One region of the Gordonia phthalatica genome, then DNA from elsewhere that is predicted to be linked to it. Evidence: riboswitches for the same ligand, from Rfam matches in the RefSeq annotation. Region 1 holds a riboswitch; each other region holds the start of a gene.
What was found. A riboswitch is a leader RNA that binds a small molecule or an ion and turns the genes downstream of it on or off. The one in region 1 is predicted to bind cobalamin.
Positions count from the first base shown of each region.

Region 1 (7,213 bases):
GAACTCCCAGTCCTGACGCCACGAGTCGGGGGCGTCGTCGAGCAGGCGGCCGGGCGTGAGCCACTCGTAGATCTCCGCGTACGACTGCGAGGTGTTGGCGGTGACCGTGCGCATCAGCATCGACGGGTGCAGGTCGTCGAAGCTCTCCAGGCCCATGGACGCCACGAACTGCTTGGCGTTGTCGACCACGTGGCGCTGAAAGTTGTAGACCCGCTCGGTCTTGTCGGGGACGTCGAGCGCGCGGGCGCGTCGCGGATCCTGCGTCGCGACGCCGACCGGGCACTTGTTGGTGTGGCACTGCTGCGCTTGGATGCAGCCGACCGCCATCATCATCGCCCGCGCGGCGAGGGTGAAGTCGGCACCCTGGGCGACCCGCTTGACGATGTCGATGCCGTTGGTGATCTTGCCCGAGGCGCCGATCCGGATCTGGTCGCGCAGCCCGGTCCCGACGAGTGCGTTGTGGACGGTCATCAGGCCCTGCGTGAGCGGCATACCGACGTGGTCCTCGAACTCGATCGGCGCGGCGCCGGTGCCGCCCTCAGAACCGTCGACGATGATGAAGTCCGGTGCGATCCCGGTCTTCCGGACGGCCTTGCAGATCCCGAGGAACTCGCTGCGGGATCCGACGCAGAGTTTGAAGCCGACGGGTTTGCCGCCGGAGAGCTCCCGCAGCTGTGCGATGAACTCGCACAGCCCGACCGGGGTGTGGAAGGCGCTGTGCGAGGGCGGTGAGACGACGGTCTTCCCGACCGGGACGCCGCGCATCCGGGCGATCTCCGCGGTCACCTTGGCCCCCGGCATCACACCGCCCAGGCCGGGTTTCGCACCCTGCGAGAGTTTGATCGAGATGCACTTGACCTGCCGATGGGCCGCCTTCTCCCGGAACTGGTCGGGATCGAACCGGCCGTCGGCGGTGCGGCAGCCGAAGTAGCCGGTGCCGATCTCCCAGATCAGGTCGCCGCCCGGCCGCAGGTGGTAGGGAGACAGGCCTCCTTCACCGGTGTCGTGCGCGAAACCGCCCTTGGCGGCGCCGCCGTTCAGTGCGAGGATCGCGTTCGCCGACAGCGAGCCGAAACTCATGGCCGACACGTTGTACATCGCCATGTCGTAGGGCTGCGTGCAGTCCGGTCCGCCGATGCGGGTGCGCGGGGTGCCCTCGGGAGCGGGCTGCGCCACGATCGAATGCTGCACGTACTCGTAGCCGACGGCGTTCACGTCGCGCTGCGTGCCGAACGGGTCGACGTCCTTGATGTCCTTGGCCCGCTCGTACAGGGTGGTGCGGGTCTCGCGGTCGTACGGGGTGCCGTCGGTGTCGCGTTCGATGAAGTACTGCTGGATCTCCGGGCGGATCGATTCCAGCAGGAACCGGAAGTGCCCGAGGATCGGATAGTTCCGGAGAATGCTGTGTCGCGCCTGGATCAGGTCGTAGACGCCGACCGCGGAGACCAGTGCGATCGGCACCGTGAGGAACAGCCACCACGGGGAGACGAGGAAGACCAGCAGCAGCGACAGCGCGGCCACCGCTCCGACACCGAGAACCGACAACCATCGCACCACTGCACTCTCCTCACCGTCGACGGGGGACTTCGTGACTCCCACAGTAGGTCGGCAACCGGTGTGAAGCAGGGGTTCCCGCTCGCACGACGGCGAGCGGGAACCACGGGAATCGCCGGGTCAGCCGACGTGCGCGACGGCCTCCTGGCGGACCAGCAGCGCAGCGGTCACCATCCGCTTGAGGGCCACCGTCACCTCCTCGGTGCGCCGCGTCTTCAGACCGCAGTCGGGGTTCACCCACAAGCGGTTCGCCGACACCGCGCCGAGCGCCTCGCGCAGGGACGCGGTGATCTCGTCGGTGCCGGGCACGCGCGGGGAGTGGATGTCGTACACGCCGGGACCCACCTGATTCGCGAACCCGGCCTCGTCGAGGTCGTGCAGGACCTCCATGTGCGAGCGCGCCGCCTCGATCGACGTGACGTCGGCGTCCAACGCGGCGATCGCCCCGATCACCTCGCCGAACTCCGAGTAGCACAGGTGAGTGTGGATCTGGGTGGCCTCGGCGACGCCGCCGGTCGCGATGCGGAACGACGTGACCGCCCAGTCGAGGTAGGCCTCGCGGTCGGCGGCCCGCAGCGGCAGGAGCTCGCGGAGAGCGGGTTCGTCGACCTGGATGATCGGCACGCCCGCACGCTCCAGATCGACGGTCTCGTCGCGGATGGCCAGAGCCACCTGCTGCGCGGTCTGCGCCTGCGGCTGGTCGTCGCGGACGAACGACCACGCGAGGATCGTGACCGGCCCGGTCAGCATGCCCTTGACCGGGCGGTTGGTCAGCGACTGCGCGTAGGTGATCCATCCGACCGTCATCGGCGTGGGGCGCGCGACGTCGCCGAACAGGATCGGCGGCCGCACACAGCGCGACCCGTACGACTGCACCCAGCCGTTGGCCGTCGCGAAGAAACCGTCGAGCTGTTCGGCGAAGTACTGCACCATGTCGTTGCGTTCCGGCTCGCCGTGGACGAGGACGTCGAGGCCCACCTTCTCCTGCAGCGCGATCACATCGGCGATCTCCCGCTGCATCCGATCGCGGTACTCGGTGGTGCCGATGGAACCGGCGCGCAGTGCGGAGCGCGCCTTACGGATCTCCACGGTCTGCGGGTACGAGCCGATGGTGGTCGTCGGCAACAACGGCAGATTCAGGGCGGCGTCCTGCTTCGCTCGGCGGATCGACGCCGTGGTGCGCGTCCAGTCGGCGGGCTCCAACGCGTCCAATCGTTCGCGGACCGCCGCGACGTTCAGTCGGGGGTCGGTGGCGCGGGTCGCGAGTGCGGCTCGCGAGGCCTCGAACTGCGGCGCCTGATCCGCTGCACCGTGCACCAGGGCGCGCGACAGGGCCGCGACCTCGGCGAACTTCTCGTCGGCGAACGCCAGCCAGCCGGCCAGCGTGGAGTCGAGCTGTGACTCGCCGCGCAGGGTGTACGGCACATGCAGTGTGGAGCACGACGTCGACACGGCCAGCGTGCCGACGTGCTCGCGCAGTGACTGCAGTGTCGCGAGCGCCCGGTCGAGGTCGGTGCGCCACACGTTGCGGCCGTCCACCACCCCGGCGACGACCAGCTTCTCGCCCAGCCCGGCGGCGAGCACCGAGTCGACACCGCCCGCGACCAGGTCCACACCGACCGCGTCGACCTCGGTGCGGGCGAGTGCGGCGAGACGGTCGCCCGCGTCGCCGAAGTAGGTCTGCACCAGCAGGCGGGGCCGCGAGGGCACCGCGCCGAGCCGACCGTAGACGCGCTCGGCGAGCTCGGTGAGCCCCTCGGCCTGATCAGTCACCAGCGTCGGCTCGTCGATCTGCACCCACTCCGCGCCGGCGTCGGCCAGCTGTGCGAGCAGATCCTCGTAGAGGGGGAGCAGGTCGTCGATGCGCGTCAACGGGGCATCCGCGCCGTGGACGGCCTTCGACAGGGCGAGGAAGGTGATCGGTCCGATCACCACGGCGCGTGCCGGGACCCCGATCGACCGTGCTCGAGTCACGTCGGCGAGCACCGTGCTCGCGTCGAGAGCGAACGAGGTCGTGGGTCCGATCTCGGGGACCAGGTAGTGGTAGTTGGTGTCGAACCACTTGGTCATCTCCAGCGGTGCCACCAGGTCGTTGCCGCGGGCGGCCGCGAAGTACCGGTCCAGCGGGTCGCTGATCGTCGCGACCCGCTCCGGCAGGGCGCCGAGCATCGCGGCAGTGTCGAGCATCTGATCGTAATACGAGAACGTGGTGACCGGAACCGAGTCGAAACCGGCCTGTACCAGCTGGTTCCAACTGTCCCGCTTGATACCGTCGGCCACCGTCTCCAGGGCGGCGGCGTCGATGCGTCCGGCCCAGTACGCCTCGACGGCGCGCTTGAGTTCACGGTTGGCGCCGATCCGGGCGACGCCGGGGACGGTCGCGTGGAAGGCTGCGGTGGTGGTGGTGTGGGTCTCGTCGTCAGACATGACTGTTCTTCTCTCCTGCATGAGTGTTCGTCGCGGCCGTCACCCGGTTCCACGAGGTGGGCGACCATCGGATGCGGCGCATCCGATGCAGCAGGCAGGTCTTCGGGCTCGTCGGCGTGCGAGCCAGGAATGGAGCCCGCTTCTACTGGCCGTCGCTTCCCGGCGGCCGCCGTGCGGCGGGCTCGTCCAGTGCGTGTGACGGCGGTCGTTCCGACATACCGCTGCGGGTCAGCTCCGGAGTCTCACCGGATTCCCTCTTCGCGGGCAGCCACCGTCGTTCAGCGGTGTCTGCGCGTCGACGCCCGGAGACGAGAAGCAGGGGCTCCATAGTGATCTCGGCCGGGCGAACCAGTTGCAGTTCCGATGGTAGGGGAACGAGTAGAATCGGGCATCATGGCGATCGGCAATGATTTTAATTCTGTGAAATCAGCGGCGCCCATCGCAGGAATCGTTCTCGTCGCCCGAGGTGACGAACGTGTTCCCGCAGGTGAGAACGATATTCCGGCGGCCGCACTGTTGATGTCCCGCGTGTCAAGTCTCGGGGCGGGCGGATGCGAAGAGGTGTACGTCGCGCTCGGCTCGAGAGTGGTGCGGGCCCCGCAGACGTCGTCGACGACGCTGTACCTGCCCGAGTGGTTCGACAGCCTCGACTCCTGCACCAGCGCTGCACTGGACTTCGTCGACGAGCACCCGAGGCTGTCGGGAGCGGTGCTGCAGACCCTCGACAGTCCGGACGCGGGAGAGGTCGCTGTCGCACGCGTCATCGAGGCGGCGGGCGACGATCCAGCGGTCATCTGCCGCGCGGCGTTCGGCGGCCGCCCGGGACAGCCGGTGTACCTTGGCGCCGACCGCATTCGTCATGCGATCGAGCGGATGGGGGCCGGGCTCACTGCGATCCACTATCTGATCGAGAACCGCGACGACGTCCGCATCGTCGACTGCACCGACCTCGGGAACCCGGTGGAGTCCAACCTCTGATCGCCCTCGTGCGGCGGCGCAGATCACAGTTCCCCGCTCGATAGAATCGAGTGTTTTCAGCGGGCACATCGGTCACCGCCGGTCGCGCCGCTGTCATCCAGCCGGTCCCGACGCTCACCGTTGCGCGGGAGACCGGCGCAGACCAGGGGAGATCCTCGTGACCGGCATGAATCGGGAACTGAAACGCGGCCTCAGTGCCCGGCACATCCGCTTCATCGCTCTCGGGTCGGCCATCGGCACCGGACTGTTCTACGGGTCGGCCGAAGCCATCCAGAAGGCGGGACCCTCGGTCCTCATCGCCTACCTGATCGGCGGCGCGATCATCTACCTGGTGCTCCGTGCCCTCGGTGAACTGTCGGTGCGACGACCCGTCGCAGGCTCGTTCGGCGACTTCGCCACCGAGAACATCGGCCCCCTCGCAGGCTTCCTGACCGGGTGGACGTTCATCTTCGAGATGATCGTCGTCTGCCTCGCGGACGTGACCGCATTCGGCGTCTACATGGGATTCTGGTTCCCGGATGTGCCGCGATGGGTGTGGGTGCTGGCGGTCGTCTTCTTCATCGGCGCGGTGAACCTGTTCAGCGTCAAGGTCTTCGGCGAGATGGAGTTCTGGTTCACGCTGGTCAAGGTCACGGCCATCATCGCCATGATCGCCGGTGGCACCGCCATCCTGATCTGGGGTTTCGGCGCCCACGACGCCGACAGCGGGATCACGAACCTGTGGGCGACCGACGGCGGCTTCATGCCGAACGGCATCGGGGGCCTCCTCGCCAGCTTCGCCGTCGTGATGTTCGCCTTCGGCGGCAGCGAGATCATCGGCATCACCGCGGGCGAGGCCGAGGACCCGAGCACCACCATCCCGCAGGCAGTCAACACCGTCCCCGTCCGAATCCTGCTGTTCTACGTGTGCTCGCTGTTCGTGATCATGGCGATCATCCCCTGGAACCAGATCAGCGGGGACAGCAGTCCCTTCGTGCAGATCTTCGAGAGCCTCGGCGTGGGACCCGCCGCCACGGTGCTGAACATCGTCGTCATCACCGCGGCGCTCTCGGCGATCAACAGCGATGTCTTCGGCGCCGGCCGCATGATGTACGGACTGGCACTGCAGGGTCAGGCTCCGGCGGTCCTGCGCCGGGTGTCGCGCAACGGGGTCCCGTGGTTCACCGTCGCGATCATGGTGGTCGCGCTGCTGATCGCGGTGGTCCTGAACGCGGTCATCCCCGAATCGGTGTTCCTGATCATCGCGTCGATCGCGACCTTCGCCACCATCTTCGTGTGGGGGATGATCCTGCTGTCGCAGTACCGGTCGCGCCGCGCGATGAGTGCGCAGGAACAGCGTGAGCTGACCTTCGGCGTGCCGTTCTGGCCCTACGGCCAGCAGCTCGCGATGGCCTTCCTCGCCTTCGTCGCACTGCTGGTGGCGTGGGACCCCGACACCCGCGTCGCCTTCGCCGTGGGTGCGGGCTGGCTGCTCCTGCTGGTCGTCGCCTACTACTGGTTCGTGGTGCGCGGCACCTCAGCGGCCCGGCAGCGCTGACCGCAGGGGAGCGGGCTCCACGCCCAGCAGGGCCGCCGCGCAGCGCGTCGCCGGGTCGACGGCCGCAGACAGCGCCTCGTCGAAGCCCTCGCGTGCGAGACCCGTCGTGTCACCGTCGGCGTCGACCCCGATCAGCGCCGCCAGCTCTCCGGTCGTCGGCACGCACACGGCCCACGTCAGCGCAGACTCGTCGGCCCACCCGGCATCGGTGGTCGCGACGTACTCGGCGGGCCGGTCGACGCCCAGCAGCGTCAACGCGGGCACGTCCGACAGTCGGTCGTCGTCGCGCAGGGCACGCAGGTACCAGGCGCCGGCATTGACTTCGACAGCTTCCACAGGCAGAACTCCTTCAGATACGACTGTGCCGTACTCCGCGACCCCGATCGGGGCACGGAATACGGCACAGGTTCAGATTCGCGGCGAGGCCGCCGGGATCACTTGATCTCGAGCAGGACGGTGCCCTGCGTGACGGCTGCGCCCGCCTCGGCGGTCAGGCCGGTGACGGTGCCCGCCTTGTGCGCGGTGACCGGGTTCTCCATCTTCATGGCCTCCAGGACCACGACCAGATCGCCCTCTTCGACGGTGTCGCCCTCGGCCACGGAGACCTTGACGACGGTACCCTGCATCGGCGCGGTCACCGAGTCGCCGGACGCTGCGGCGCCGCCGCCCTTCTTGCGGGTGCGGGCCTTCGGCTTGCGGTGGACGGCGCCGTTGGCG
Region 1 is NZ_CP011853.1:1,445,483-1,452,695, forward strand. Features, by position in the region: gene ACH46_RS06730 (FMN-binding glutamate synthase family protein) at 1-1,557, opposite strand, end outside; gene metE (5-methyltetrahydropteroyltriglutamate--homocysteine S-methyltransferase) at 1,675-3,981, opposite strand; cobalamin riboswitch at 4,058-4,263, opposite strand; gene ACH46_RS06740 (glycosyltransferase family protein) at 4,375-4,959, shown strand; gene ACH46_RS06745 (amino acid permease) at 5,126-6,496, shown strand; gene ACH46_RS06750 (hypothetical protein) at 6,476-6,832, opposite strand; gene ACH46_RS06755 (acetyl/propionyl/methylcrotonyl-CoA carboxylase subunit alpha) at 6,931-7,213, opposite strand, start outside.

Region 2 (7,213 bases), 2.1 Mb from region 1:
TCGCGGTGATCTTCGTCGACGTCATCGGCTCCACCGCGCTGGCGACGCAGCGCACCCCGACCGAGGTCGTCGCCGTGCTCAATCGCTTCTTCCAGGTGATCGTCGAGGCCGTCGAGAATCACCGCGGCCTGGTGAACAAGTTCGAGGGCGACGCGGTGCTCGCGATCTTCGGCGCGCCGATCGAGCTCGACGACTGCGCGGGGTCGGCTCTCGCCGCGGCGCGGGAGATCGCTGATCGCCTCGACGCCGAGGTCCCGGAACTCAAGGCAGGCATCGGCGTCAGCTACGGGAATGTGGTGGCGGGCAACATCGGCGCCATCCAGCGGTTCGAGTTCACCGTGATCGGCGATCCGGTGAACGAGAGCGCGCGGCTGTCGGAGGTGGCGAAGGAGGAGCCGCGACTGCCGTTCGCGTCGGAGCGGACGGTCGTGGCGGCGGGCCGCAAGGAGGCAGCTCGCTGGTGTGAGCGGCGGGCGACGGTGCTCCGCGGCCGGAGCGAGAGCACCAAGATCTTCACACCTTCCGCGTCTATCGCTTGAACGGGCAAGCGTGTTCAATGCCACGTCCGACCGTAGACTCATCGACATGGTTGCAAAGGTGATCGGGACGCCGCTGAGTGCGAATGCGGTGAAGGTGTTGCTGCTCGGATCCGGTGAGCTCGGCAAGGAGGTCACGATCGCGCTGCAGCGCCTCGGGGTGGAGGTGGTCGCCGTCGACCGGTACGCGGACGCGCCCGCTCACCAGGTGGCGCACCACGCCGAGGTCATCGACATGACCGACGCGAAGCAGGTGCGCGCCGTCATCGAGAAGCACCGCCCGGACTACGTGCTGCCGGAGATCGAGGCCATCGCCACCGAGGCCCTCGAAGCCGTCGAGGCAGAGGGCATCGCGGAGGTGATCCCGAGCGCCAAGGCCGTCTCGGCGACCCTCAATCGCGAACGGCTCCGTCGCCTCGTCGACGAGGAGCTCGGCATCCCGACCTCGCCGTACCTGTTCGCAGGATCGCTGGAGGAGATGCGGACCGCGGTCGGCAGCATCGGGTTCCCGTGCGTGGTGAAGCCGGTGATGTCGTCGTCGGGCAAGGGGCAGTCCGTCGTGAAGGGACCGGACGACGTCGACGCCGCGTGGGAGTACGCACGGACCGGCGCCCGCGTCGACAACGAGCGGGTGATCGTCGAAGGGTTCGTCGAGTTCGACTACGAGATCACTCTGCTGACCGTCCGCGCGATCGATCCCGCGACCGGGGCGCTCACCACCTATTTCTGCGAGCCGATCGGTCACCGCCAGGTGGACGGCGACTATGTGGAGAGCTGGCAGCCGCAGCCGATGAGCCTGCCCGCCTACGACATCTCCCGCTCCATCGCCGCCCGCGTCGTGAACGCGATGGGGCGCGGCGAGTTCGGTGGTCGGGGCGTCTTCGGTGTCGAACTGTTCGTGAAGGGCGACGAGGTCTACTTCTCCGAGGTCAGCCCCCGCCCGCACGACACCGGCCTGGTGACCCTCGCATCGCAGCGGCTGTCGGAGTTCGAACTCCACGCCCGCGCCGTTCTGGGTCTGCCGGTGTCGACTGCGACGCGCGGTCCCGGCGCGTCGGCCGTGATCTACGGGCAGCACGAGGACAAGGGGATCGCATTCGCCGGCGTCGCGGACGCCCTCGCCGATCCCGATGTGGACCTGCGCCTGTTCGGGAAGCCCGAGAGCTTCGCACGACGACGTGTCGGCGTCGCCGTGGCGACCGCCCCGACCGTGGAGGGGGCGCGCCGCAAGGCCGGGCACGCCGCCGGCCTGGTGAAGCCGCTCCCGTCGAACCACGAGGACCGCGTGGAGCCGACCGAGATCAAGCCGGTCCCGACGCCCGCGCCCAAGCCAGCCGATGCCGGACCGGCGTCCGAGGGGCCCGCCGACGAGGCCAAGACCGAGATGATCGAGGCGAGCCCGCAGATCGCGCGACGTCCCGAGCAGCCGATCCGCCGCGACGCGCCCCCGATGCCGCGCCCGCCGATGCCGCCCGGCCCGCCCATGCGCCCCGCTCCCGCCGGTCAGCCCGGACCGCGCGGTCCCGTCGGCCCCGGCGGCCAGCGTCCCGCAGGTCCGCCGCCGCCCCGTCCGGGCTTCCCGCCCCAGGGTCCGCCTCCGCGCGGGTGACGACATTGTCGGCTGACGATCAACGGTGTTCGATGTGACCACCGCGCGGTCACATCGAACACTGTTGATGGTGGAGGTACGAGCGCATCGAGGTAGCCGCGGGCTGGGGCCGACGAACGCCATTCGGTACCGTTGACGCAGTCGTGGTGTTCGGGAAGCCGGTTCGATGCCGGCGCGGCCCTCGCCACTGTAACCGCCGAGGAAGGCGGTCCTCGCGTGCACTTTCACGGTGCACGGGCCACTGGACGCGAGTCTGGGAAGGTCGACCGCCCGCCGATGACGCGGAAGCCAGGAGACCGGCCACGGCGTAATGGTTCCACGAGGGTTTTGGAGAACTCACCATGCGCGTTGCCCTGTTGTCGACGTCGGACACCGACCTGATCTCTGCCCGAGCCAGCGGTGCCGACTTCCGCTGGCTCAACCCGTCTCGCGCCACCGTCGCCCAGCTCGGCGAGGCCGCTGCCGAGGCGGACCTGACGGTGGTTCGGCTGCTCGGCTCCGTCCAGGAGTACGCCGACGAGCTCGACGCGATCCGGGAGCATGGCAAGCCGGTCGTCGTGCTCGGCGGGGAGCAGACGCCCAACGCCGAGCTGATGGCGGCGTCGACCGTCCCGACCGGCGTCGCCGCCGACGCCCACCGGTACCTCACCGAAGGCGGCCCCGCCAACCTGCGACAGCTCCACGCGTTCCTCTGCGACACCGTCCTGTTGACCGGTGAGGGCTTCGAGCCGCCGGAGACCATCCCGACCTGGGGACACCTCGCACGACCGTCCGCGGGCGACGGCCCGCGCGTCGGCGTCCTCTACTACCGCGCCCACCACGCCAGCGGGAACACCGACTTCGTTCACGGCCTCTGCGACGCGATCGACGCGCGCGACGCCGTCGCCGTCCCGATCTTCGCGGGCTCGCTGCGCACCGCGTCGGACGACCTCTACGCCGAACTCGGCACCCTCGATGCGGTGGTGGTGACGGTCCTCGCCGCCGGCGGCAGCACGCCCGCGGCGGCGAGCGCGGGCCAGGACGACGAGGCCTGGGACGTCGCGCGGATGGCCGACCTCGACATCCCCGTCCTGCAGGGACTGTGCCTGACCAGCAGTCGCGCCGACTGGGCGGCGTCCGACGACGGCGTCACCCCGATGGACTACGCCAGCCAGGTGGCGATCCCCGAGTTCGACGGCCGCATCATCACGGTCCCGTTCTCGTTCAAGGAGATCGACGAGGACGGCCTGCCGCACTACGTCGCCGACTCCGAACGCGCCGCGCGGGTGGCGGGCATCGCGGTGAACCACGCCCGGCTGCGTCGCACCGCCAACGCCGACAAGCGGATCGCCGTCATGCTCAGCGCCTACCCGACCAAGCATGCCCGGATCGGCAACGCCGTCGGCCTCGACACCCCGGTCAGCGCGATCCGCGTGCTCCGCGCGATGCGAGCGCTCGGCTACGACCTCGGCGACGGCAACGACGTCACGGCCATCCTCGATCAGGCCGACGCCTCGGGCGACGACACCGCGGCAGGCGACGCCCTGATCCACGCGCTCATCGCCGCCGGCGGGCAGGACGAGGAGTGGCTGACCACCGCGCAACTCACCGACGCGCACGTGCGCGTGAGCAAGGCCGACTACGACGAGTGGACTGCCGACCTCCCACAGGACCTGCGCGACGGCATGACGCAGGCGTGGGGGCCGTCGCCCGGCGAGCTGTTCGTCAACGACGCCGGCGAGATCGTCCTCGCCACCCTGCAGGCCGGGAACGTCGTGATCATGATCCAGCCGCCGCGCGGCTTCGGCGAGAACCCCGTCGCGATCTACCACGAGCCCGACCTCGCGCCCAGCCACCACTACCTCGCCGCCTATCGCTGGGTGGCGCACGGATTCGGCGCGCACGCCGTCGTCCACCTCGGCAAACACGGTTCGATGGAGTGGCTGCCGGGCAAGAACGCAGCCCTCTCCTCGGGATGCGGAACCGACGCCGCGATCGCCGACCTGCCGCTGATCTACCCGTTCCTCGTCAACGATCCCGGCGAGGGCGCACAGGCCAAGCGTCGCGCGCACGCGACGATCGTCGACCACCTGGTGCCGCCGATGGCGCGCGCGGAGTCATACGGCGACATCGCCCGGCTCGAGGGGCTGCTGGAGGAGTACGACCGCATCAACGCGATGGACCCCGGCAAGCTCGCCGCGATCCGCGGCGAGATCTGGCAGCTGATGCACGCCGCCGAGATGCACCGCGACCTCGGCCTCGATGAGCGACCCGACGACGAGGCCTTCGACGACTTCCTGCTGCACGTCGACGGCTGGCTGTGCGAGATCAAGGACGCCCAGATCCGCGACGGCCTGCACATTCTCGGGCAGGCGCCCGACGGCGAGGCGCGGGTGAACCTGGTCCTCGCGATCCTGCGCGCCGCACAGATGTGGGGCGGGCAGAAGGGGGCGGTGCCGGGACTGCGGACCGCGCTCCACGGCGGCGACATCGCCGACCTCCCGCTCCCGCAGATCGACCAGCTCGAAGCGCAGGCCCGCGACCTGATCGAAGCGATGGAGAAGCGCGGCTGGGATCCCGCCGACGCTGCCCGCCTGCACGACGACCCGGCCGTCGCGGCGGTCCTCGAGTTCGCCGCCACCCAGGTGGTGCCCCGACTGAACAGCACCGTCGACGAGCTCGACGCCCTGCTGCACGCGCTCGACGGCGGCTTCGTCCCCGCGGGTCCTTCGGGGTCGCCGCTGCGCGGCCTGGTCAACGTGCTCCCGACCGGCCGGAACTTCTACACCGTCGACCCGCGCGCGGTCCCGTCGCGCCTGGCGTGGGAGACCGGGCAGGCGATGGCCGAGTCGCTGATCTCGCGCTACCTGGACGACGAGGGTGCCTACCCCGATTCGGTGGGGCTCTCGGTGTGGGGCACGTCAGCCATGCGGACCGCTGGCGACGACATCGCCGAAGTCCTCGCCCTGCTCGGCGTCCGACCGGAGTGGGACGAGGCGTCGCGACGCGTCCGTGAACTGACCGTCGTGCCGCTGACGGAACTCGGCCGCCCCCGGATCGACGTCACAGTCCGCATCTCCGGCTTCTTCCGCGACGCCTTCCCGCACGTGGTCGCGATGCTCGACGATGCCGTCCGGATGGTCGCCGACCTCGACGAACCCGTCGAGCAGAACTTCGTCCGCAAGCACGCCCTCGCCGACCTCGCCGAGCACGGCGACCGCCGTCGAGCCACCACCCGCATCTTCGGCTCGAAACCGGGCTCGTACGGCGCCGGGATCCTGCAGGCCGTCGAAGCCGGCTCGTGGCGCGACGACAACGACCTCGCCGAGGTCTACACCGCGTGGGGCGGCTTCGCCTACGGTCGCGACCTGGACGGGGTTCCCGCTACCGACGACATGCGCGCCAACTACCGCCGGATCCGGGTGGCCGCCAAGAACATCGACACCCGCGAGCACGACATCGCCGACAGCGACGACTACTTCCAATATCACGGCGGCATGATCGCCACCGTCCGCGCGCTGACCGGCGACAACCCGAAGGCCTACGTCGGCGACTCCACATCGCCCGACGCCGTCCGCACCCGCACCCTGCAGGAGGAGACCAACCGGGTCTTCCGCGCCCGCGTGGTGAACCCCCGCTGGATCGCCGCCATGCAGCGGCACGGCTACAAGGGTGCCTTCGAGCTCGCCGCGACCGTCGACTACCTCTTCGGCTTCGACGCGACCGCGGGCGTCGTCCACGACTGGATGTACGAGTCCCTCGCCAAGGAGTACGTCCTCGACGAGACCAACCAGGCGTTTCTGAAGAAGTCGAACCCGTGGGCGTTGCGGGGGATCGTCGAACGGCTCCACGAGGCGGCGTCCCGTGAACTCTGGGAGTCGCCCGATCCGGAGGTGCTCGCGCAGATGCAGCAGGTGTACCTCGACGTCGAAGGCGATCTGGAGGACGGCGCGGATGCCTGAGCGGCGGATCAGGATCATCGGTGTCGGACCGGGCGATCCGGAGCAGGTGACCTTCGAGGCGGTCGCGGCGATGCGGTCGGTCGATTGGTTTCTCGTCGTCGACAAGACCGGGGTCAGCACCGACCGGCCCGATCCGCTCGTCGTGGCGCGCGAGCGACTGCTGGCCCGCCACCTCGACGGACCGGCGACGATCGTGCGGGTGACCGATGCTCCGCGGGAGCGTCGTGCGGAGTTCACCGGCACCGACGATCAGTACCGCGCGGCCGTCACCGCGTGGCACGAGGCGCGGGTGGATCGTTACCTCGCAGCGCTGTCCGAGAACGACGGCGACGTCGGCCTGCTGGTGTGGGGCGACCCCGCGTTCTACGACTCGACCATCCGCATCGTCGACCGGATCACGGAGCGGATCGCGGTGGACGTCGACGTGATCCCGGGCATCTCCTCGATCCAACTCCTCGCCGCGCGGCACGCGATCGTGCTGCACGGCGTCGGCCGACCGCTGCACGTCACCACCGGGCGGGCCCTTCGTGACGCCGTCGACGCCGGGCACGACAACATCGTCGCGATGCTGAACCGCGACGTCGCGCTGCCCGGTCTGGACGACTGGCGGATCTGGTGGGGCGGCAACCTCGGAGCGGTCGACGAGGTGCTGGTGGCCGGCCGCGTGGGCGACGTCCGCGCCGAGATCGAGGCCGCGCGGGATCGGCTGCACCAGAAGGCCGGATGGATGATGGACGTCTTCCTGCTCCGGAAGGAGTCCTGACATGGCCGCGCTGCTGATCGCCGGCACCACCTCGGACGCTGGGAAATCGGTCGTCACCACCGGACTCTGCCGTGCCCTCGCCCGACGCGGCCTGACGGTGGCGCCCTACAAAGCGCAGAACATGTCGAACAACTCGATGGTCGTGCCGCTCGAGAACGGCGGGTACGGGGAGATCGGCCGCGCTCAATGGATCCAGGCGGCCGCCGCCCGAGCCGTCCCCGAGGTGGCGATGAACCCGGTGCTGCTGAAGCCCGGCGGCGACCGCCGCAGCCACGTGATCCGGATGGGCCTGCCCGACGGTGAGGTCTCGTCGCGCGACTTCGTCGACGGCCGACGTCGCCTCGCCGAGGCCGCGTTCGCCGCC
Region 2 is NZ_CP011853.1:3,809,301-3,816,513, reverse strand. Features, by position in the region: gene ACH46_RS17985 (adenylate/guanylate cyclase domain-containing protein) at 1-539, shown strand, start outside; gene purT (formate-dependent phosphoribosylglycinamide formyltransferase) at 586-2,145, shown strand; cobalamin riboswitch at 2,273-2,464, shown strand; gene ACH46_RS17975 (cobaltochelatase subunit CobN) at 2,487-6,086, shown strand; gene cobF (precorrin-6A synthase (deacetylating)) at 6,079-6,849, shown strand; gene ACH46_RS17965 (cobyric acid synthase) at 6,851-7,213, shown strand, end outside.
Region 2: it holds a riboswitch for cobalamin, as region 1 does, so the genes downstream of both, ACH46_RS17975 (cobaltochelatase subunit CobN) here and metE (5-methyltetrahydropteroyltriglutamate--homocysteine S-methyltransferase) in region 1, are expected to answer to the same signal.

Region 3 (7,213 bases), 1.5 Mb from region 1:
ACTACGACCTCAAGACGCACAGTGAGGCGTCGGGCGAGGACCTCATCTACTTCGATCAGGCCAGCGGTGAGAAGTACACGCCGTATGTGATCGAGCCCGCAGCCGGCCTCGGCCGGTCGATGATGGCCTTCCTCTGCGACGCCTACACCGAGGAGCAGGTGCCGAACGCCAAGGGCGGCACCGACACCCGCACCATGCTGAAGCTCGATCGCCGCCTCGCGCCGGTCAAGGCCGCGGTTCTGCCGCTCTCGCGCAACGAGAAGCTGTCGCCGAAGGCCCGCGACCTCGCCGCCGAGCTCCGCAAGCACTGGAACGTCGACTTCGATGACGCCCAGGGCATCGGCAAGCGCTACCGCCGCCAGGACGAGATCGGCACGCCGTTCTGCGTCACCGTCGACTTCGACACGCTCGACGACCAGGCCGTCACCATCCGTGAGCGCGACACCATGAGCCAGGAGCGCGTCGCCCTCGACAAGGTTGTCGAGTACCTCGGCGGCAAGCTGATCGGCTGCTGACCGCAACGACTCGAAACCCCCGCAACGGTTCGTCAGAACGGTTGCGGGGGTTCGTCGTCTGAGTGCTACCGCAGCGCGGCGACGATCCCTTCGCCGCCGTCCCACGACGCGATCAGGCGGGCGCTGCCGGAGACGGGGGAGCTGAGGTCGTCGCTGAAGGCGAGGGCCTGCGTCGCGGCGTCGCCCTCCACGCGGAGTCGGATCGGGTTGTCGCGCGGGACCACGGTGCCGTCGGCCATCCGGACCTCGAGGGACGCCTGCGGCTGCTCGCCGCGCAGCGCCCGGGTGTAGCAGTCGACGGCGACGGGGTCGGCGGCCGCCTCGTACACCCAGCGGTCGCCGAGGACCGAGTGCTTCATCGTCGCGATGAGGTACTCGTCGGCGCCCGGCAGCGGGGCCGCGCGATAGGTGACCGGGATGTGCAGCGGGCGACCGGCGCGCTCCACCAGCAGTCCCTCGACGCCCACTTCGCCGTCGGGGTCGTCGAACCGGTAGCCGCCGAGCATCTCGACCTCGCCGGCCTCGCCCCACGGGACGCTGTCGAGGTACTCGGTGACGAGTTCGAGTTTGGTCGGGGTGATCGTCGCCTGATGAAGCAGTGCCATGGGATGAGAGTCTACGACGCGGCCGCCCACCGAGGCTGATCTAATGGGCACCGAACCGCACCCGACACGCTCCACCGGAAGGACCGTCCGTGAATCCCAAACTCATCATGATCTTGAGCGGCGTGCTGATGATCATCGCCGCCGGAATGATGGTGGGCAAAGGAGAGTGGACGATGATGGCCGTCGTGCTGCCGATCTGGTTCGCGATCCTCGGCATCTGGTGGTACCGCGAACGCACCCGCGAGTAACCGGGCGGGATTCTCCTCGGCCGCGACCGCCGGATATGATGGCCCCGCCAGCGCACCCGATTCGTCGGGTAGGGAATCCGGTGGGAATCCGGGACTGACGCGCAGCGGTGAGAGCGACGCTCCGGGCACATGTCACTGGATTGCATCTGGGAAGACGTCCGACAGCGGTAGACCTCGAGTCCGAAGACCTGCTGGCTCGCGCGGGCCCAGAACCCCGCGGGATCGCAGACGAGCTTCGCGTTCTACAGCTCGCGGCCCGAAGGACACCATGCAGTACCACTCTCGCCGTGCGCTGATCGGCGCCGCGGCTCTCTCCAGTTCCATCGCCCTGCTCGTCGGCTGCGGATCGGCCGACGACCCGTCCACCACCCCGGCCGTCGCCGGCTACCCGGTATCGCTGGTCGACTGCGGCCAGACGGTCACCGTGGACGCGCCGCCCCGGCGCATCGTCTCCCTGAACCAGGGGACCACCGAAGCGCTGCTGTCGCTGGGACTCGGCGATCGGATGGCGGGCACCGCCACATGGACCGACCCGATCCTGCCGTCGCTCGCGGCCGAGAACGCGAAGGTCAAGCGCATCTCCGACGACTGGCCGTCGTTCGAGTCGGTGCTCGCCGAAGAGCCGGACCTGGTGACCGCCTCGTTCACGTCCACTTTCGACAAGGGCGGCACCGCGCCCCGCGCACGCTTCACCGAGCTCGGCGTCCCCACCTACCTAGCGCCCTCTGACTGTGAGGGGAAGCAGTCCGACACCGGCGGCGACGGGACCCGCACCTCCGCGTTCACGATGGACCTGGTCTACAAGGAGATCACGCAGCTCGGAGCCCTGACCGGAACCGCGGACCGTGCCGCCGAGGTCGTCGCCGGACTGAAGGAACGCATCAGGGCAGCGGCCGCCTCGACGCACGCGCAGGGCACCACTGTCCTGTACTGGTTCTCGGACTCGGAGTCGCCGTACATCGCGGGTTGCTGCGGTGCGCCCGGCGTCATCACCCGCGAGCTCGGCCTCACCAACGTCTTCGACGACACGCACGCCGAATGGCCGCAGATCAGTTGGGAGGAGGTCGCCGCCCGCAACCCGCAGGTCCTGGTGATCGGCGACCTGACGCGGGACATCCAGTCCGGTGAGTCGGCGCGCACGAAGATCGCGTTCCTGGAGTCCAACCCGGTCACCCGGGAAATGGATGCGGTGAAGAACAAGCGGTACATCATCGCGGCCGGCGCGGAGCTGAACCCGTCGCTGCGCACCGCCTACGGGGTCGAGAACGTGGCCGACGGGTTGACGAAGCTCGGTTTGAGCAAGTGACGGTGATCCGGACGCGGCCCGCCGCAGTCGCCGGGCTCTGGCTCGGCGGTCTGCTGCTGCTCTTGCTGTCGATCGGCTTCGCGATCACCATCGGGCCGTCGAGCCTGGGACTGTCGGACGTGGTGCGGTCGGTGCGGGCCGAGGTGTTCGGCGGCGATTCGGGGCTGTCGAAACTGCATGAGTCGATCATCTGGCGACTGCGCCTGCCGCAGTCGGTGCTGGCCGCCGTTTGCGGCGCCGGACTCGCGGTGTGCGGTGGCGTCCTGCAGTCGCTGCTGCGCAATCCACTCGCCGACCCGTTCGTCCTCGGAGTCTCGTCGGGAGCATCGGTGGGCGCGGTGTCGGTGATCCTCCTCGGCGTGGGTGCCGGTGTCATCGGCATGGCGGGCGGCGCCTTCCTCGGTGCGGTCGCCGCCTTCGCCGTGGTGCTGGTGCTGGCCCGGCTCGCGGGCGGCACCACCGATCGCGTCGTGCTCGCGGGCATCGCGGCCACCCAACTGTTCTCGGCGCTGACCTCGTTCATCGTGTACTCGTCGGCCGACGCCGAACAGACGCGCAGCGTGCTGTTCTGGTTGCTCGGCTCGCTGTCGTCGCCGTCGTGGACGGAGGTGGCCGTCTGCGGTGCGGCGACGGCGATCGGGCTCGTGGTGTGCGTCCTGACCGCGGGGGCGCTCGACGCGTTCTCGTTCGGGAACGACGCGGCCGCGGCCCTCGGCATCGACGTCACCCGCATCCGGCTGGTCCTGCTGACGGTCACCGCGCTGATGACGGCGGTCATCGTCAGCGTGTCCGGCGCGATCGGGTTCGTCGGCCTGGTGCTGCCGCACGCGGCCCGGGCGGTGGTCGGCGTGCGGCATCGGGTCATGATGCCGACGCTGGCGATCATGGGAGCGCTGTTCCTGGTGTGGGCGGATGTCGTGGGGCGCGTGGTGATCGCGCCGCGCGAACTCCCGATCGGCGTGATCACCGCGATCGTCGGCGTGCCGATGTTCGTGCTGGTCCTCATCAGGCAGGGGCGTCGATGAACCTGCAGGCGTGCGAGGTCGGCTGGGACCTGGGGCGACGGACCATCCTGTCGGGGGTGAACATCGACGTGGCGCCCGGTGAGATCGTCGGGCTGATCGGGCCGAACGGGTCGGGGAAGTCGTCGCTGCTGCGGCTCCTCGCCGGTCTGCGACGACCGACGCGGGGGACCGTGTCGCTCGACGGCGTCGCCATCGGTGCGCTGCCGCGGCGCGCCGTCGCACAACGCATCGCCGTCGTCGAACAGGCCGCGGTCACCGACCAGAACCCCACCGTTCTCGACGTGCTGGAACTGGGTCGGACGCCGCACCGGAGGTCGTGGAGCGCCGGATCCAGGCGGGACGCGGAGATCATCGGAGCCGTCTCCCGCGACACCGAGATCGAGAGTCTGCTCGACGCGCAGTACAACGCGTTGTCCGGCGGGGAACGACAGCGGGTGCAGATCGCGCGGGCCTTCGTGCAGGAACCGCGGGTCATGCTCCTCGACGAGCCGACCAATCACCTCGACATCAAGTATCAGCTGAGCCTGCTGGAACTGGTGTCCGCGCACGTCCGCCGGACCGACGCCTCGGCGGTCATCGCGCTGCACGACCTCAACCTCGCCGCCATGTTCTGCGACCGGGTCGTCGTCCTCGCCGACGGCCGGGTGATCGAGAACGGCACGCCCGACCGGACCATCACCGCGGAGACCGTCGACGCGGTGTTCGGGGTGCGGGCACGGATCGTGGAGGACGACGGCGTGTGGGTGCGGGTGGGGCGGCGTCAGCCCTGAGCCAGCTGCTTCTTCAGCGCCGCCACCTCGTCCTGCAGGGTGTGGATCTGATCGATGTACGGCTGCACGCGTTCGCGCACCTCCTCCTTCGTGTACTGCGGCACGATGCTGCGCCCGCAGTTCCAGTCGAAGGCCTCGATCTCGATCACCACGCTCCGCTCGCACTGCGCGGCGATCTGCCCGCCGTCCACCTGACGCAAGTGGTCGAGGAGATCGGGGTCGTCGGCGGCCTCGACGGTCGTCGCCCGGCCGAACGCCTTCATTCGACGACGGAGCGGGTAGTCGGCGACGAAGAGGGCGACGCGGTCGTCGTGGTTCATGTTGCCGACCGAGACGAACTGCTGGTTGCCGCGGAAATCGGCGAAGCCGAATCGGTTACCGCCGAGATGATGGACGAATCCGCGTGGGCCGCTGCGGTATTGCACGTACGGCCAGCCCGACGGCGTCACCGTCGACATGTGGAAGGCGAAGGCGGTGGTGAGCATTCGGATCTCCCGCTCGGTCACCTCCTGCGGTCCCTCGTCGGGAGAATCGATTCCCGCACCGTATCCGCGCGGGCCGCCCGAGTCGTATTCTCGGAGGAGAGAGGCGTCTCCGTAAACGATGTGCTGATACCGGGTTCCCACGGATTCCAGGGTAGTGAAAGCGCAGAACCCAAGGCTCGGTGGCGCTTTCGCGACGACGGTGATCACGCCGGAAATGTGACCTCCGCCAACCTCGCGCTGCAAACTAGAACAAGTTCTAATTCATGCGCTATCCTGCTCGTATGGAGAGATTGAGCGGCTTGGATGCGAGCTTTTTGTACTTGGAGTCCCCCTCGCAGCTGATGCACGTCTGCGCGGTGATGGTGTTGGATCCGGACACGATGCCGGGTGGATACTCGTATGCCACGCTGCGGTCGACGCTTGACGAGCGCGTGCGGAAGGTCCCGCAGTTCACCCGCAAGGTGCGCCGGGTTCCCCTGGACCTCGGCCACCCCGTCTGGGTACACGACGACCACTTCAGCGTCGACCACCATCTGCACCGCATGGCGCTGCCGCAGCCGGCCGGGCACGCCGAACTCATGGAGATGTGCGGACACCTCGCCGGACTGCCGATGGACCGCGGTCGCCCGCTGTGGGAGATGAACGTCATCGAGGGCTACCGCGACTCCGACGGTCGCGAGAAGCTCGTCGTCTTCACCAAGATGCATCACGCGACGGTCGACGGCGCGTCCGGTGCCAACCTCATCTCGTACCTCTGCAGCCTGGAGCCCGACGCTCCGCCGCTGGCGCTCGACGTCCTGGAGATGGACGGTCGCGACCCCGGTTCGCTGGAACTGTTCGGCCGCGGTGTTCTCAACACTCTCGCCCGGCCGCTGACCATCCCGAAGATGCTGGGGCCGTCGCTCGGACTCATCACCGAGACCATCGGACGCGCCCGCCACGGCACCGCGATGGCACCGCCGCTCACCGCGCCGCGGACGTCGTTCAACGGCACCATCACGGGCGACCGCGTCATCGCGACCGCAGACATGGATCTCGAGGACGTCAAGGCCGTGCGACGCGCCACCGGCGCCACCGTCAACGACATCGTCCTGTCGATCGCGGGCGGTGCCTTGCGCGAGTACCTCTCCGACCGCGACGAGCTGCCGGAGTCGTCGTTGCTGGCGACGGTGCCGGTGTCGGTGCGCGGGGAGTCCAAGCATGACGGCGGCGCCAATAAGGTCTCGGCGTTGTTCACCCACCTCGGCACCGACATCGCCGATCCGCTGGAGCGGCTCAAGGCGATGGCGGAGGAGAACAAGAACGCCAAGGAGCACCACAACGCGATCTCCGCGGACACCCTGCAGGACTGGGCCGAGTTCGCCGCGCCGCGCACCTTCGGTCTCGCCGTGCGTGCCTACGCCGGCATGCGGTTGGCCGAGAAGCATCCGGTGATCCACAACCTCGTCATCTCCAACGTGCCCGGCCCGCCCATCCCGCTGTACTTCGCGGGCGCCCGGATCGACGGCATGTACCCGCTGGGCCCCGTCTTCCACGGCGCAGGCCTCAACATCACGGTGCTGTCGAACAACGGCGTCATCCACGTCGGGATCATCGCCTGCGATCAGAGCGTTCGGAACCCCGACAAGCTGGTCGCCAAGTTCCCGAGCGAACTCGCGCACTTGAAGGCGGAAGTCGGGGCGTAAGCGCAGCCCCTCCACGGGGGTCGGGTAAGCGGACCCCCACGGGGACCGAGTAAGCGACGCCGCTCCATGCTGATCGAGTAAGCGCAGCGCATCGAGATCGCCGCGGGCTGGAACATCCAGTCCGCGGTGATCTCGCGTCTGAGGCGTCAGGCCTGCGTTCGGTCCTTCCACCGCGCGAGGACCTCGCTGCACGCCTGCGCCAGCACCGGCACGAACTTGTCGGCGTCCATCACGCAGCACGAGTGCCCCGCGTCCACCGTGTGCAGCGTGGCGCCGGGGATGCGCCGGGCCATCGCCATCTGGCGGGCGGGTGGGATCGCGCGGTCGTGCAGCGGCACGACGACGGCGGTCGGCACGTCGATCTGCCCGATCCACGGACGCGTGTGATGCCGACCGATGACGCCGACGGCCTTGCCGACGGCGATCGGGGAGGTGGAGCGGAACTCGCTGAGCGCCCACCGGTTGATGTCGACCGCGGGGTCCACCTGCGCCGCGTGCACCCGATCGGCGCGCTTGCGTGAGCCGAAGCCGGGGATCCGCGAGACGATGCTGTCCATCCCGTTGTGGAACGCGC
Region 3 is NZ_CP011853.1:2,938,386-2,945,598, reverse strand. Features, by position in the region: gene ACH46_RS13655 (glycine--tRNA ligase) at 1-515, shown strand, start outside; gene ACH46_RS13650 (maltokinase N-terminal cap-like domain-containing protein) at 581-1,120, opposite strand; gene ACH46_RS21485 (hypothetical protein) at 1,210-1,368, shown strand; cobalamin riboswitch at 1,400-1,578, shown strand; gene ACH46_RS13645 (ABC transporter substrate-binding protein) at 1,637-2,674, shown strand; gene ACH46_RS13640 (FecCD family ABC transporter permease) at 2,680-3,699, shown strand; gene ACH46_RS13635 (ABC transporter ATP-binding protein) at 3,696-4,469, shown strand; gene ACH46_RS13630 (pyridoxamine 5'-phosphate oxidase family protein) at 4,460-5,095, opposite strand; gene ACH46_RS13625 (WS/DGAT/MGAT family O-acyltransferase) at 5,236-6,639, shown strand; gene ACH46_RS13620 (alpha/beta fold hydrolase) at 6,786-7,213, opposite strand, start outside.
Region 3: it holds a riboswitch for cobalamin, as region 1 does, so the genes downstream of both, ACH46_RS13645 (ABC transporter substrate-binding protein) here and metE (5-methyltetrahydropteroyltriglutamate--homocysteine S-methyltransferase) in region 1, are expected to answer to the same signal.

Region 4 (7,213 bases), 900 kb from region 1:
TGATGGAACTCGACATCAGCCCGATGATCGATCGGGTGATCCGGTCGGCGCCGCTCCCGATCCCGGTGAAGGTGCCGGGGCCGGTGATCGTCACGATCGACCAGAGCCAGATCACCGCCGGCTCGCTGGAGGACAGCGGCACGCTGGTGAACATCCTCGCGTGGGTCAGCGTCATCGGTGCGATCGTCGCCTCGATCCTCGCGCTCCTGACCGCGACCCGGCGCGCCACCGTGCTGGCCTGGCTGGGTGTCGGCGCCGTGCTCGCGGGAGTCGTCGGCTGGGCGCTCGGCATCCTCACCAACAACGTGGTCAGCGACCGTCTCGCCGACACCGACAGCGCGGCCAAGACCACCATCGAGGTGGTCGTCAGCGGCATCGTCGATCACCTGTCGACGATCTCCATGTACGTCGGGATCGGCGGCGTGGTGGTCGTGCTGATCGGTGTGATAGCGAGGGTGGCGTCGAACAGGTGAGCCTGCGCCTCGTCAGCGCTCCTCCGCGATGTTGAAGACGAAGTGGTCGGGGTCGAAGGTGAGGCGGCCGCGGTCGAAGGTGGCGCCGATGTCGCCGCGGTCGGCGAGTTCTCGTGGACTGCCGGCGGCCATCGTTCCGTCGGGACCGAGGAGCCAGAGGTGATCGGCCACCCGCATCATCAGCTCCAACTCGTGCGATGAGAGCAGCACGGTGATCTGCTGTTCGCGGGCGAGGGTGCGCAGCAGGTCGCAGAACTCCACGCGCGACGGTGCGTCCAGGTGCGACGTCGGCTCGTCGAGCACCAGCAGTTCCGGCTCCTGAGCCAGCGCGCGGGCGGCGAGGATCCGCTGCTTCTCCCCGTCGGAAAGGTCGATGAACGGTCGGGCAGCGAGGGACTGCCCGGCCACCGCGTCGATGGACTCCTCGACGATCCGGTGATCCGCCGCGCTCATCTTCCCGGTCATCGCCAAGTAGGGCGTGCGGCCGAGGCCGACCACCTCGCGTGCTGAGAGTCGCCCGGGGTCGACGCTGTCGGTGGTGACGACCGCGACCCGACGGGCCAGCGCGGTGCGTCCCAGCCTCTCCACCGACGTGCCGTCGGACAGCTCCACCCGACCTCCGAGCGACGGCTGAAGCCCGCAGATGGTCCGCAGCAGCGTCGACTTGCCCGCTCCGTTGGGCCCGATGAGCGCGGTCAGCTCGCCGGGCCTGGCCTGCGCGGTGATCCCGGAGGCGACGGTGGCGCCGTGCCGGCCGCGGTAGCCGATCTCCACGTCGGACAGGATGAGTCCGGTGGCCGAGACGTGCGACGGGGCGCTCATACGGCTCCTCCCACCCGGCCGCGGACCAGGACGGTGATCACGATCGGGGCGCCGATGATGGCGGTGACGGCGTTGAGCGGCAGTGAATGATCGTTGCCCGGCAGCTCGCTGAGGATGGAGCACCACAGCGCCAGCAGGGCGCCGACCACCACGCAGCCGGGGATCAGGGTGCGGTGATTCGACGACCGGAACAGTCCGCGCGTGAGGTGCGGGACCACCAGACCGAGGAAGCCGATCGGCCCGCAGTAGGCGGTCACCACGCCGGTCATCAGGGCCGACGACGCGAGCGTGAGGGTCCGTGCCCAGCGCAGGTCGACCCCCATCGACCGCGCGTAGTTCTCGCCGAGCAGGAGGGCGTTGAGCGAGCGGGCCGTCGCGAAGCAGAGCACCGCGGTGCCGGCGACGAGGGGAATGAACACCCACATGTCCGACCAGACGGTGTTGCTGAAACTGCCCATGCCCCACTTCAGGAACTGCTGCACGGACTCTGGGGTGCTGGCGTACACGATCAGCACCGACACCATCGATGCGGTGACGGCGCCGACCATCACACCCACCAGCAGCAGGACCACCGCGTTGCGCACCCAGTGCGCCATGATCAGGACGACGCCGAGCACGACGGCCGCGCCGAGTGCGGCGGCGAGCACGGTGACCGTCCGACTGCCGCCCGCGAGACCGCTGGTGAACCCCGCCCACGACGCGCCCGACGCCATCACGACCACGGCGACGCCGAGGCTCGCGCCCGAGTTGGCGCCGAGGACGTACGGGTCGGCGAGCGCATTGCGGAACAGCGTCTGCATCTGCAGTCCGGCGACCGAGAGCGCGGCGCCGGCGAGGAGTGCCGTCACGACGCGGGGGAGGCGGACCTCGCGGACGATGAAGTCCCAGCCGGGATCGGCGGAGTGGCCACCCGCGAGGATGGACACGACGTCGTGCAGGGGGATCCACTCGGAGCCGACCGCGATGGCGATCGCGACGCTGACGACACACGCGATCAGTAGCGCGGACAGCAACAGGGCTGTCCGCGCGGGGTTCCTCCCGCTCACGACCGTCATGAGATCAGGACAGGCGCTGGTAGAACACGAACTGGTGGCTCGGGTACAGCTCGGGATGGATCAGGGCCGCGAGGTCGCCGAGGACCAGGTCGGGGCGCAGCACGCCGCGCTCCCAGAAGTCGTTGGCGCCGCTCGGGCTGACGGCCTTGGTGGAGTTCCACACGTTACTGGTGGCCTTGGTGAACGCGCGGTAGCGAGGCTCCTCGGCGAACAACGCCTTCAGAGTGTTGATGTCGGCGTTGTTGATGATCCACACGGTGGCGCCGGACTGGCGGGCGATCACCGTCTCCAGGCTCAGTTCGAGGCTGCCGGTGGAGGTGTCGTCGGCCCACGGGCTGGTGCCGCCGGCCGCCTCGACCAGGTTGCTCGAATAGCTGGCGCCGCCCGGGCGGGTCCACTTGCCGGAGAAGACACTGCCCTGCAGGACGTCGACCTTCGGCGCACCCTTCACCTTCTCGGCGACCTCCAGGTAGCCCTTCTTGATGCCGGAGTAGGTGTCGGCGGCCTTCTTCTCGGTGCCGGTCAGGGCGGCGAAGAACTTGATCCATTCGGCGCGCCCGAGGGGACTCTGCTCCAGCCAGTCGGCGTCGGCCAGGACCGGGATCCCGGCCTTCGCGATCTTGGCGTAGGCGGGGTCGTCGAAGCCCGCGGAGACCAGGACGTCGGGGTGGCCGGTGATGACGTCCTCGGTCTTGACGGTGGTGCCGTCGGCGTAGCCGCGGACCTTGCCCTCGCTGATCCGGTCGCGGACCTGCTGATTCGAGACGTAGTCGGCGTTGGCGACACCGGTCACCACGTCGACTCGATCGAGTGCGGCCATCGACGGCAGCTGTGTGGTGGAGCCCGAGTACATGCTCCGGATCGGCGTCTGGACGGTCGGCGCACCGGCGAGGTCGCCGGTCAGCTTCGGCGTCGGGGCACCGCACCGGACCAGCACGTACTTGGCGGGCTCGGCACCGGGATACGGCTCGGCGACCGTCACCACCTGGTACGAGCGGTGATAGTCGATGGTGAAGCCGGTGGCGTCCTCGATCGTCGACTTGTCGGGGAAGTAGTCCTTCGACGCGTCGAAGTCCGTGATGCAGTCGCGGGAGGCGCCGGCGTCGGTGGACGTGCTGCTGGAGCAGCCGGTGGCCACGAGCGGGACGAGGACCGCCGCGGTGGCGAGCAGGACCTTCAGACGTGGGGCGCGCATGTCGGTATTTCCTCCCTGGGGTGACTCCGCCCCGGGCCGGGGATCAGCGATGCGCGAGTGTCTGACTGCTGCTTCGCGGGGAGCAGATCACAGTGGCGGGACCGTGCCGGAATCGCACCGGCTTCCTCGCATGTCATCGCTGGATGACCAGGCAAATCTAACACGCAGCGCGGACCGTCCGATCGGCCCGGATCGGCGTACCGTGAGACGGTGACCGGCGCCACGGGTTCGAGCAGAGCAGGATGGGTGCGCCGTGCCGCCGCGGCGGTGGGCCGTTGGATCCGCAGCGCGCCGATCACCTACTCGTGGCTGACGCTCCTGCTCGCGACGACGATCGCACAGCACACCCTGCCGCCGGAGCGGCTCGACCGCATCCTGGATCGCCGCTCCACCAACCTGGCCAACTTGCAGCATCATCCGATCCGGGCGCTCGTCGGGAGCCTGTTCTGGCTCGACGGCGCCTACTGGCTGCCCTACGTCGTGGGCTTCACCGTCTTCCTCGGCGTCGCCGAACGGTGGCTCGGCTGGTGGCGGTTCCTGGTCGTGGGCCTGGGCGGACACGTTCTCGCGTCGATCCTCAGCCAGGGTCTCGTCGGCGCCGCGATCGTCGACGGCCGTGCGCCCGCCGACCTCGCGACCATCGTCGACGTCGGCGTCAGCTACTTCATGGCAGCGGTGATCGGGGTGCTCGCGTATCGGATTCCGCGACCCTGGCGGTGGATCTACCTCGCGGGCTGCCTGGTCTCGTTCGCGCCGCCGGTGATCGTGGATCCGGTGACCTTCACCGACGTCGGCCACGCGATCGCGCTGCTGATCGGGTTCGCGATGTACCCGATCGTGCGCGGCAGGCCGGTCGCCGACGTCGACCGGCCTGCCGCACCGCCTCCGTCAGTTGGGGTCGACGCTGCCGATGGTCCGCCACAGGAACTCGTAGCTCAGCGCCGACTTGAACGCCGCCTGCCGGTTGTCGGCGGCGCCGCCGTGCCCGCCCTCGATGTTCTCGTAGTAGCGGACCGGATAGCCGAGCTCCTCCATCCGGGCGACGAACTTGCGGGCGTGGCCGGGATGCACGCGGTCGTCGCGAGTGGAGGTCGTCATCAGGAACGCGGGCATCGGGAGGCCGGCGCGCAGTCGTTGATAGGGCGAGTACTGCGAGATGAACTCCCACTCCGCCGGATCGTCGGGGTCGCCGTACTCGGCCATCCACGACGCGCCGGCCAGCAGCAGGTGATAGCGCCGCATGTCCAGGAGCGGGACCGAGCACACCAGTGCGCCGAACAGTTCCGGGTAGCTGGTGGCCATCACACCCATCAGCAGGCCCCCGTTGGAGCCGCCCTGAGCCGCCAGCTGCGGGGTGGTCGTGAGACCGCGCGCCACCAGATCACGTGCCACGGCGGCGAAGTCCTCGTAGACCAGGTGGCGGCCGGCCTTCTGCGCCTGCGTGTGCCACTCCGGTCCGTACTCGCCGCCGCCGCGGATGTTCGTCATCACGTACACGCCGCCGCGGGCGATCCAGTTGCGGCCCGCGATGCCGAGGTAGCTGGGCGTCATCGCGTTCTCGAAACCGCCGTACCCGTACTGCAGTGCGGGGCCGGATGCGACGTCGTCGCGCTTGATGACGAAGTAGGGGATCTGCGTGCCGTCGTCGGACGTCGCGAAGAACTGCTGTGTGGAGACGTCCGACGAGTCGTAGGCGGCGGGCGTCGCCTTGATCACCGCGACGCCACCGGTGGTCGTGCCCTGCAGCAGGCTGGGCGCCTGCGTGAAACTGCTCGCCGACAGCCAGATCTCGTCACTGTCGTCCGGATCGGCGTCGAGCACGCCGAGCGTGGCGAGCTCCGGCAGGCCGTCGAGCTCGACGGGCTCCCAGGTACCGAGGGTGAGGACCTCGATGCGGGTCGCGACGTCGTGCAGGGTGACGAGCACGAGGTGCGACTTCGTGTACGCGTGATCCTGCAGGCTGGTGTGCGCATCAGGGGTGAACAGGACGGTGTGCGTGCGGTCGCCGGTCAGATAGGCGGGGTAGTCGAAGACCAGGAGCGTTCCGGCCGGGTACTCGGTGCCGTCGACCGTCCACGGCGATCGGGTCAGCACTGTCAGCCAGTCGAGGCGGACGTCGTAGTGGGCGTCGGTCGGGACGTCGATGCGGATCAGTTCGTCGTCGGTGTCGTCGGCGCCGGGGCGGAGTTCGTAGTCGAGGGCGTTGTAGAAGTCGGTGGAGCGGGACACGAAGTGCCGCACGTGGCCGGGCGTGTGGGTGCACACCGCGCCGACCGCGACGTCGGAGACCTCGCCGGCGAAGACCGTGGGGGCGTCGGCGACGTCGGTGCCGCGCGACCAGCGGCGCACCGTGCGCGGGTAGCCCGACGAGGTGATCGCGGGCAGGCCGTCCGGCGTCTGCGCGAAATCTGTTCCGACGTAGACGGTGTCGCGGTCGATCCAGCCGACCTGCGACTTCGCCTCCGGCAGCGCGAAACCGCCGTCCACCCAGCTGCGGGTGGGGACGTCGTACTCGCGGACCACCGCGGCGTCCGCACCGCCGCGCGAGAGGGAGATCAGCGCGCGGTCGTAGGCGGGCCGATTCATGGTGGCACCCGCCCACACCCAGTTCTCTCCCTCGGCCTCCGCGAGGGCGTCGACGTCGATCAGGACGTCCCACTCGGGCGTGTCGGTGCGATAGCTGTCGAGCGTCGTGCGCCGCCACAGGCCCTTCGGGTGGGCGGCGTCGCGCCAGAAGTTGTAGAGGAAGTCGCCGCGTCGCCGGACATACGGGATCCGCTCGTCGGTGTCGAGGATCTCCAGCGCAGCGGCCTCGAGCTCGGCGAAGCGGTCGGAGGTCGTGAGCTCGTCGACGGTCGGCTGATTGTGCTCCCGCACCCAGGCCAGGGCGTCGTCGCCGGTCACATCTTCGAGCCAGAGGTACGGATCTTCGTTGGTCACGACGTCCAACGTACCGAGCGGGAAGACTTCGGCCCCCGAATCCTCCTGTGAGATGGATTCGGGGGCCGAAGATTTCGGTGGTGTCAGGCCTCGACGGGGGACACGGTGTCCACGTCCTCCTCGTCCGGACGGGCGCCGGGCGTGGTGGTGCCCGCGATCGAGACGCCGGCCGTCTCGCGGAGGAAGTTGAGGGCGATGCCGCCGATCACGCACGCGCCCATCATGTAGACGGCCGGGAACAGCGACCATCCGGTGTGCTCGACCACCGCGTCGTTCACCAGCGGTGCGGTGCCGCCGAAAGCGGCGGTCGACAGGTTGTACGAGATCGCGAAGCCCGCATACCGCACGTGGGTCGGGAACATGGCGGGGAAGGTCGCGGAGATGGTAGCCAGCTGCGGAATGTACAGCAGCCCGAGGACCACGAAGCCGACGATCGCGCCGGCCAGATTCTGGCCCATCAGCCAGTACATCGGGAGGGCGAAGACGAACAGGCCGATCAACGAGAGTCGCCACATCGGTTTGCGGCCGGTCCGGTCGGACCAGGCGCCGAAGAACGGGATCATCAGCATCATCGCGACCTGCCCGATCAGGACGACGACCGATGCCTGATTCTCGGACAGTCCGATGGTGCTCTTGAGGTACTCGGGCTGGTAGGCCAGCAGGGTGTAGTTGGCGACGTTGAGCGCCACCACCATGCCGAACATGATGAGGATCGGCTTCCAGTAGTG
Region 4 is NZ_CP011853.1:548,647-555,859, forward strand. Features, by position in the region: gene ACH46_RS02535 (hypothetical protein) at 1-473, shown strand, start outside; gene ACH46_RS02540 (ABC transporter ATP-binding protein) at 486-1,295, opposite strand; gene ACH46_RS02545 (iron ABC transporter permease) at 1,292-2,350, opposite strand; gene ACH46_RS02550 (ABC transporter substrate-binding protein) at 2,355-3,545, opposite strand; cobalamin riboswitch at 3,581-3,715, opposite strand; partial or broken gene ACH46_RS21840 (rhomboid-like protein) at 3,813-4,337, shown strand; gene ACH46_RS02555 (prolyl oligopeptidase family serine peptidase) at 4,434-6,485, opposite strand; gene ACH46_RS02560 (MFS transporter) at 6,569-7,213, opposite strand, start outside.
Region 4: it holds a riboswitch for cobalamin, as region 1 does, so the genes downstream of both, ACH46_RS02550 (ABC transporter substrate-binding protein) here and metE (5-methyltetrahydropteroyltriglutamate--homocysteine S-methyltransferase) in region 1, are expected to answer to the same signal.